Linked DNA regions of Ketobacter sp. MCCC 1A13808. The protein of the gene in region 1 interacts with the protein of each later gene in a pairwise test. Links are inferred from orthologs where the notes say so. Each region holds a gene or a part of one and is shown in the gene's direction. Other genes may lie near its edges.

The links. The genes of interacting proteins can lie anywhere in the genome.
Region 2: the proteins of recO (region 1) and ssb interact in binary tests that used the Escherichia coli proteins (3 or more experiments, as listed by UniProt). The link is inferred for Ketobacter sp. MCCC 1A13808 from one-to-one orthologs.

Annotation. Positions count from the first base shown.
Region 1 is NZ_VRKW01000020.1:36,903-40,631, reverse strand. What follows is about bases 730-3,729. They hold recO (DNA repair protein RecO), read left to right. Parts: upstream 730-1,866; coding sequence 1,867-2,592; downstream 2,593-3,729. Other genes in these bases: FT643_RS21355 (response regulator), read right to left, coding at 3,697-3,729; FT643_RS21360 (holo-ACP synthase), read left to right, coding at 3,323-3,700; pdxJ (pyridoxine 5'-phosphate synthase), read left to right, coding at 2,589-3,326; era (GTPase Era), read left to right, coding at 966-1,880; rnc (ribonuclease III), read left to right, coding at 730-965. In the rest of the region: FT643_RS21385 (DUF4845 domain-containing protein), read left to right, coding at 1-225; more of rnc, read left to right, coding at 234-729. UniProt on the Escherichia coli protein: Involved in DNA repair and RecF pathway recombination.
Region 2 is NZ_VRKW01000019.1:17,311-21,934, forward strand. The notes cover bases 896-3,887. They hold ssb (single-stranded DNA-binding protein), read left to right. Parts: upstream 896-2,147; coding sequence 2,148-2,627; downstream 2,628-3,887. Other genes in these bases: FT643_RS20975 (MFS transporter), read left to right, coding at 896-2,088; gspN (type II secretion system protein N), read left to right, coding at 2,913-3,662; FT643_RS20990 (type II secretion system protein N), read left to right, coding at 3,794-3,887. In the rest of the region: excinuclease ABC subunit UvrA, read right to left, coding at 1-510; more of FT643_RS20975, read left to right, coding at 730-895; more of FT643_RS20990, read left to right, coding at 3,888-4,624. UniProt on the Escherichia coli protein: Plays an important role in DNA replication, recombination and repair. Binds to ssDNA and to an array of partner proteins to recruit them to their sites of action during DNA metabolism. Acts as a sliding platform that migrates on DNA via reptation.

The DNA of each region.
Region 1 (3,729 bases):
GAAGAAGACGCCACGCGCTCCATGGCCCCTAAAGAAATCCGTAAAACGATCAACAAGCGTTTGCAGGTAAACAATGTGCAGCTGGATGCAGAAGAGGTGGTGATTTCCAAAGAAGACGGCATGGTAAAAATCGACGTGGTGTATGAGCGTAGAATTCCGATGTACGGCAACATTGACGCTATGGTCAAGTTCCATCACGAAGCGAGTTTTTCAGCAAAACGCTGACCGTTAATATGCATAATAGTTATTTAGACTTGCAGCCTGCCCTTGGCTATCAATTTCAGCAGCCCGATCTATTACAGCTCGCCCTAACCCACCGTAGCCACAATGGTACGCATAATAGTGAAAGAATGGAGTTTTTGGGTGACTCCATTTTGAATTTTATTATCGGGGAGGCTTTGTTTGAACAGTTTCCGGATGCGCGGGAGGGACAATTAAGTCGCCTCAGGGCGAGTTTGGTTAAGGGGGTTTATTTGACCCGTGTTGCCAAACAGCTTGGGTTAGGGCCTTATATCTTACTCGGACCCGGTGAATTGAAATCCGGCGGCAGTCGTCGGGATTCGATTCTGGCCGATGCGGTGGAAGCGATTATTGGTGCCATGTATCTGGATGCGGGGATGCCTTCCTGCAAGCGCCAAGTGTTGGAGTGGTATGCCGACCGGCTCAAAACCTTGTCGCTGGAGGATACGACCAAAGACAATAAAACCCGGCTGCAGGAATGGTTGCAGTCCCGTAAACTTGCTTTGCCCGGCTACGAGATTGTGGATATCGGCGGGCAATCGCACTCGCAACATTTCGAAGTCGAGTGCACGGTTTCTGAGCGCGGCTTAGTGTTTCGTGGCAAAGGCCAAAGCCGGCGACAGGCAGAACAGATTGCCGCCGGAAAAATGCTGGCTGAATTGGAAAATGCCGGGAACCAAGATGCAACGCTTTCTATTGAAACTGACCCTGGAACGGATAATTAAATGACGGATTCTGATGTCAGCAACCAGTGTGGTTATGTCGCAATTGTAGGTCGGCCCAATGTGGGAAAGTCCACATTAATGAACCATCTGTTGGGTCAGAAAATCAGTATTACATCGCGCAAGCCTCAAACTACCCGCCATCGTGTTATCGGCATTCGTACCGAAACCTCTGTACAGGCTATTTATGTGGATACGCCGGGTATTCATGAAAGCGAACCCAAGGCGATTAATCGGATGATGAACCGGGCTGCCACCGGCTCGGTAAAAGACGTCGACGTGATTGTGATGGTCGTGGATGGCTTGAAGTGGAATGACGGTGATGATTACGTGTTGCGTAAACTGATGTCCAATCCTACCCCGGTGATTCTGGCCATTAACAAAGTTGATACACTGGAAGAAAAACAAAAGTTGCTGCCGCATATAGAGGTCTTGTCAGAGAAAAGAGACTTCGCGGCTATCGTGCCCATATCTGCGTTGCGCAATCAGCAATTGGATGCTCTCGAAACTGAAATATTCAAACGTCTACCGGCAGGTGAGCATTTCTATAGCGAAGATCAGGTAACCGACCGATCTACCCGCTTTCTGGTGGCAGAAATCGTACGTGAAAAATTGATGCGGCAGCTGGGTAAGGAGTTGCCTTATTCCTGCTCCGTGGAAATCGAGGAATTCGAATACGACAAAAAGCAGATTTGCCATATCAGTGCCCTGATACTGGTTGAAAGATCCAGTCAGAAACGTATTGTAATCGGTGACAAGGGGGATCGGCTGCGAAAGGTAGGTTCTGATGCCCGTACCGATATCGAAACGCTTATAGAATCCAAGGTCATGCTCAAGCTTTGGGTCAAGGTAAAAAGCGGCTGGTCTGATGATGAGCGGGCGCTGCGTAGCCTGGGCTACGACGATGGCCAATACTAGCAGCGATACTGGATTTTTGCTGCATAGCCGGCCATTCCGGGATACCAGCCTGATCGCTGATTTCTTTTTACGGGATCACGGTCGTGTCTCCGTATTGTTTAAAGGTGTAAGAGCGTCGGGCAAGCAGGGTGCGAAAGCGCGCATGTTGCAGCCATTCTCCCCCTTATTGGTCCGCTTTCAGGGCCGCAACGAATTGCGAACCGGGCTGCAGGTAGAGCCTGCGCAGAACGGTTTTGGTCTGACCGGATCTCAACTCTATAGCGGACTGTATCTTAATGAGCTATTGGTGCGCTTACTTTATAAAGAAGAGCCTTCAATCGCCCTTTACGACTATTACTGGCAAGCCTTGGTGAATTTGCAGTGCGGTGCGCTGGAACCTACGTTACGTATTTTTGAGCATCAGTTGTTAGCCGAGCTGGGTTATGAGCTGGATTTGCACCTGGATAGCAGCGGTGAGCCAATTCATTCGCAACGGCTGTACTTATACCAGCCGGATCAGGGTTTTGGCGCGATTGCAGTGCGACCCCGTCACGGTGATTTCAGTGTACGTTGTTTTAGCGGGGCCGAGCTACTTGCAATTCAGCGTAACGAGTATGAAGATAACGACGTTCTGAAAGCCGCCAAACGGCTCAGTCGCTTGGCGTTGCAACCCCACCTGGGGGATAAACCTCTGCGGAGCAGAGAATTGTTTACTCAATTGAGGCAATCGTGACCAATTCCAAATTAATTTTATTGGGTGTGAATGTGGACCATGTGGCGACGCTAAGGCAGGCGCGCGGTACCCGTTATCCGGACCCTGTGCAAGCGGCGTTGCTGGCGGAAGAAGCCGGCGCTGATGGTATTACGATACATTTGCGCGAAGACCGCCGCCATATTCAGGAGCGGGATGTTCACTTGATGATGGAGACGTTAAATACCCGGATGAACCTGGAGTTGGCGGTTACCGACGAGATGATTGGTTTTGCCGAGTCAGTGCGTCCGCCGTTGTGTTGTCTGGTGCCTGAAAAAAGGGAAGAGCTTACCACTGAAGGTGGGCTGGACGTAGCGGGTCAATTATCACGGGTCCGTGAAGCGGTTTCACGACTCAGCGCTGCGGGATGTGAGGTCTCTCTGTTTATTGATGCGGATCCGAAACAAATTGAGGCGGCAACACAGGTCGCGGCCCCTGTTATCGAGTTGCATACCGGTCGGTATGCCGAATGCAGTGGCCAGCAGCAGCTGGATGAACTAAATCGTATTGTTGAAGGTACAAAGCTGGCGCAAGAGCTGGGCTTGACCGTGAATGCCGGGCATGGGTTGTATTACCATAATGTCATTCCGGTTGCCGCGATACCCGGGATAAATGAATTGAATATCGGCCATGGCATTATTTCCCGGTCGATGTTCACCGGGCTGAAGGCGGCGGTACAGGATATGAAGCAATTGATGCTGCAAGCCCGCCAATGATTATCGGTATTGGCACCGACATTGTTTCAGTGCAGCGTATGCGTGATTCAATGGAGAAAATGGGGGCGAAGTTTCCCAAACGCCTTTTGACAGAGCCTGAATACGACGAATTTGTGGCTAAAAAGAACGGCCCGGCCTTTCTGGCTAAACGCTTTGCCGCCAAAGAAGCCTTGGTTAAAGCATTGGGTACCGGCTTTGCCAAAGGCATTACCTGGAAACAAATAACGGTTCGCAATGATGGCTTGGGTGCTCCGTTTCTTGAGTTAAGTGGAGCCACCCAGGAAAAGGCCAATGCTTTGGGCGTCACTCAAATCCATTTGTCGTTGTCGGATGAGCAGGCGCAGGCCGTTGCGTTTGTGATTCTGGAAGGTTAAACCTCGCTGGCAGGCAGGTCTGCTTCCAT
Region 2 (4,624 bases), on another replicon or contig:
ACGTAGCTCCTCGAATAAGTGGAGGTGCTCCCCCTTTTTGTCCTGTACCACCGGTGCCAGCAGCATGTAACGATTTTCCGCTGCTAACGCCATCACATCATCTACCATCTGGCTGATGGTCTGTGCTTCCAGGGGAAGGTCGTGGTCTGGACAGCGAGGAGTGCCTACGCGGGCATATAAAAGACGCAGATAGTCGTAGATCTCAGTGATGGTGCCAACAGTGGATCGGGGGTTATGAGAGGTGCTTTTTTGTTCTATGGATATGGCAGGAGAGAGCCCTTCAATATGATCAACATCCGGCTTCTCCATCAATGACAGGAATTGTCTGGCATAGGTAGATAGGGATTCTACGTAACGTCTTTGACCTTCTGCGTAAAGCGTATCGAAGGCCAGAGAGGACTTGCCTGAACCTGACAAGCCAGTAATGACAATAAACTTGTCGCGCGGAATGTCCAGGCTGATATTCTTTAGGTTGTGAGTGCGTGCGCCACGTACTTGGATGGTGTCCATCGTTACCCCCGCCAATGAAAACCCGCAAGTATAAAGGGATTGTACAGCGGGAACTACTTAATAGATGGCTTGAGCCGGATTGTGGATCTGATAAGAGGGTTAAAAGGGCCTGTTACACAAACTAAATGTACTTTGTGGATCATTGGTCAGCGCCAGCACTTCGGGAGAGAGGGTATCAGTGGTAGAATCCTGCCCAATTTGATCGGATAAGATTTTTTGATGAACTCTTCAGAAGCTCGAGCCACATGGTCCCTTGCCAGCCTATTCGGGTTGCGTATGTTGGGCTTGTTTATGATATTGCCTGTTTTTGCCATTTATGGTGAGCAGTTGGCGGGCTCGACCCCTCAGCTAATTGGGCTCGCGATAGGTGCTTACGGTCTGACTCAGGCGTTGTTGCAGGTCCCCTTTGGCTTATTGTCTGACCGTATTGGTCGTAAGCCCGTTATTATATTAGGGTTAATTGTATTTTGTGTCGGAAGCGTGGTTGCGGCGCAGTCCGAATCAATTTATGGCGTGATAATCGGCCGAGCCCTTCAGGGAGCGGGTGCCATAGCCAGCGCAGTTATGGCGTTGCTGGCAGATCTGACCCGTGACGATCAGCGCGCCAAAGCCATGGCTTTAGTGGGCGCGAGTATTGGCTTGTCGTTTTCTCTTGCCCTTATTATAGGTCCGGTAATTGCCGGTATTGTTCATTTGCAGGGGCTTTTCTGGGTAACGGCGTTGTTGGCTGTAGGAGGGATCGCAGTCACTGTGTGGGTTGTTCCGGATCCGGATAGTCGGCGGGTGTTCCGTGATACCCGGCCCGTCATGGATAATCTTGTCGATGTTCTGAAAAATCCCGATCTACTGCGCCTCGATTTAGGAATCTTTCTGCTGCATATGGTGTTGACGGCAAGCTTTGTTGTATTGCCAAGCTGGTTGGTGGGGCAGGCTAATATCGAGAGCACTCATCATTGGCTGGTTTATCTTCCTGTACTGTTTGGTTCTTTCATTCTGATGCTGCCGCTTATGATCATGGCGGAAAAAGCAGGTAAGGTGAAACAGGTTTTCTTGTTCGCAATTGCACTGTTGGTGGTGTCACTCCTGGCTATCAGTCTGTGGCATCATAGCCTGGTATCAATTCTGTTAGGCTTGTTTGTGTTCTTTTGGGGCTTTAATCTGCTGGAAGCATTGCTGCCGTCATTGGTGAGTAAGCTGGCTGCGCCGGGGTACAAAGGCACCTCAATGGGCGTTTACTCCACTTGCCAATTTTTGGGCGCTTTCGTAGGCGGTGCAGGCGGTGGCTGGTTATTGGGTAATTTTGATGGTGCCGCAGTCTATATGGTTGGCAGCGGGTTGATTGCAGTTTGGTTTCTATTTGCCTTAGGTATGAGGCAGCCGCCAAACTTACATAGCCTGACGTTACAGCTGAGCCATGCTTCTGACCTGGATACGCATGTTTGGGTCAAGCGTTTTATGGCGATTGCGGGGGTGGAGGAGGCCGTCGTGATCGTCGAGGACAAAATGGCTTATTTAAAAGTGGATAAAAGTCGGCTGGATCAAGAACAATTGTTGCAATTGTCCCAAGCCTCCGTATAAATAAGATTTATTTCGAATACACAAAAGCATACAGCAATATAGAGAAGCGGGAGAGTTTCATGGCACAGCGCGGTGTGAACAAGGTAATAATAGTGGGCAACCTGGGGCAAGAGCCGGAAACGCGGTATTTGCCCAGTGGCGGGGCCGTCACTAACGTGTCCTTGGCGACCAGCGAAACGTGGAAAGATAAAAACAGCGGCCAGATGCAGGAGCGTACAGAGTGGCATCGCGTTGTATTTTTTAACAAATTGGCAGAAATTGCAGGCGAATATCTGAAAAAAGGCTCCAAAGTTTATATTGAAGGCTCGTTACGAACCCGCAAGTGGCAAGATAAAAGCGGAAATGACCGCTACACCACTGAAATTGTGGCCTCAGAAATGCAAATGCTCGACTCTCGTGGCGGAAGTGGTGATTCTGGTGGCGGTTTTGATGGTTACGATCAGATGCCCGAAGCGCAGCAACCGTCTTCCTCTTCTTCTCCTGCTCAGAGTAGCAGTACGCCTGCTGGTGCTGACTTTGAAGACGATATTCCGTTCTGATGTGCATCCCGATACCGGAATTTGGTCCAGTCACTTGATCAAGTGACTGGGTCGGGGGAATCGGCGTATTTCAATTGTTTTATTGAAGCAAAGACTTAGGCGGGATTTCTGCCATACTGAATGAGTATTTGTTTGCAATAGTGTTAACAGGTACTAGCTTGAATGTCCTCTCTGGCATAGGGAGACGTGAACAAATTATGTTAAGCTGCTGCTGCGCTTAAGATAATAAGAATAAGATAAAGCTCAAAAGAGCCGTCAAGGAGAGGAAGCCCTTCCAGTCGAATTATGAAGTTACGCAACCTGATTATACTTGGTGTCTGCTCAATTATTGTTTTTGCTATTTTGTTCTTACCAGCAAGCTTGTTGTGGCGTGCCGCCTCAGGCTCTTTGGCAGGTCTGCCGCTTCAGGTCGAAAGAGTCGGTGGCAGTGTTTGGGATGGTTATGCCGTAGCCAATCTGCGCAACCCTGCGTTGCGAGGGCCGGTAGTTATAGATTGGGACCTTAAGGCCCTCCGTTTGATTTTGGGCGAAGTCCGTTTAGGGCTGCGGGTTGAAGGCCAGGCATTCCAGCTGACCGGTGATGCTTTCACAGGGCTCTGGGGTAAGGGTGCAAACGACCTTAACGGGGATATTCAGGCCAGAATGCTGGATCAGATGCTAAGAGAATTCGGTGTGTCCGCTGGTGGTGCGCTAAAAGTGAACCAAGTCGGCTTTAATATAAGCGGAAACCGGGTATCTTCAGCCGAAGGTCAGATAACATGGGGTGGTGGTATGGTTACTGCGCCCGGCCGCGGCAGAAGCAACCCCATCGATTTTCCACCGGTGAAAGGTGAGCTTTCCGAAAACGAAGGCAATTTGATGCTGGCGTTTACGGAAACAAAGGGCAATAAGTCGTTGGGCGAACTGGGATTACTGCTTGAAAATGGTGTCGCGAGTGTAAAAGTGTTACAGCGAGTGTTAAGGCTTGCGGGTATGGAAGCCTCGGGTAGTGACGACAAAGTTTTGGTAAATATGCAGCAACCGCTGCCATTCTGATATTTAGTTATTGAAGAATGCTAATCTGTTATTGAAGAGTACCGTCTTATTCGTATGCGTTGAACCATCGGTTAAAGTGAGGTTCATAGAACCAGAATAAGAATAAGAATTAAGAAGGGCAGGAGATTACATTGACAGCGGATCCCCAAACCAATCCTTGGGTGAGTAAAGGCAACATACTGGCGTGTGCCGTCCTGGTAATTGCTATTGCCTATGTGTTGGTGCAGATAGTGTATTTGTTCGTAGATACCTCTGTTGGCGATGCCCCCTCGGTTTACGGGGATGGCAATACGGCTGGTATGCCGGTGAGCTCCGAAGGCAGCAAGGTCGATACATCGGCTATCGCTTTGTGGAGTCTTTTCGGCAAGGAAGGAGCGAAGCCGGTCGAAACCACTCAAACCACAGATGTGGATGCTCCTGAAACGCGCCTTGCATTGGAGTTGCAGGCTGTTTTCGTTTCGCCCGATAAAGAACGCTCTTCCGCCATGATTGCAGAAGCCCGTAAAGAAAGTCTTCTGTACCGTGTTGGCGATAAGGTTCCCGGTAATGTGTCTTTGGAAGCAGTGCACCCTGACCGTGTACTTTTGAACCGCAACGGTTTGCTGGAAGCACTTTATTTTCCTGAGAACGCAGGAGCGGGCATGAGCCGAGCTGGGTCAACCGCGCGTGGACGTGATGCGCGTTCCGCAAACTTGATGCGTCGTTCCGGGTCAGATAGTGGTCGCAAGGCATTTGGCTCACGACCCGGCGCTGGTGGTGGTCTGTCGCAAGCGGATATGCAGGCAGCCATGACCGGCCAGATGGTGGGCGCTTTACGTGAACAATTGGATCAGAACCCGTCTGAAGTACTGACTCAGTTCGGGCTGGCGTCAAATAATGGCCGTGGTTATCGTGTTTCTGAAAGTGCAAACCCCATGTTAGCCGCGGCAGGCGCACGACCGGGGGATTTGATTTTGGCCGTG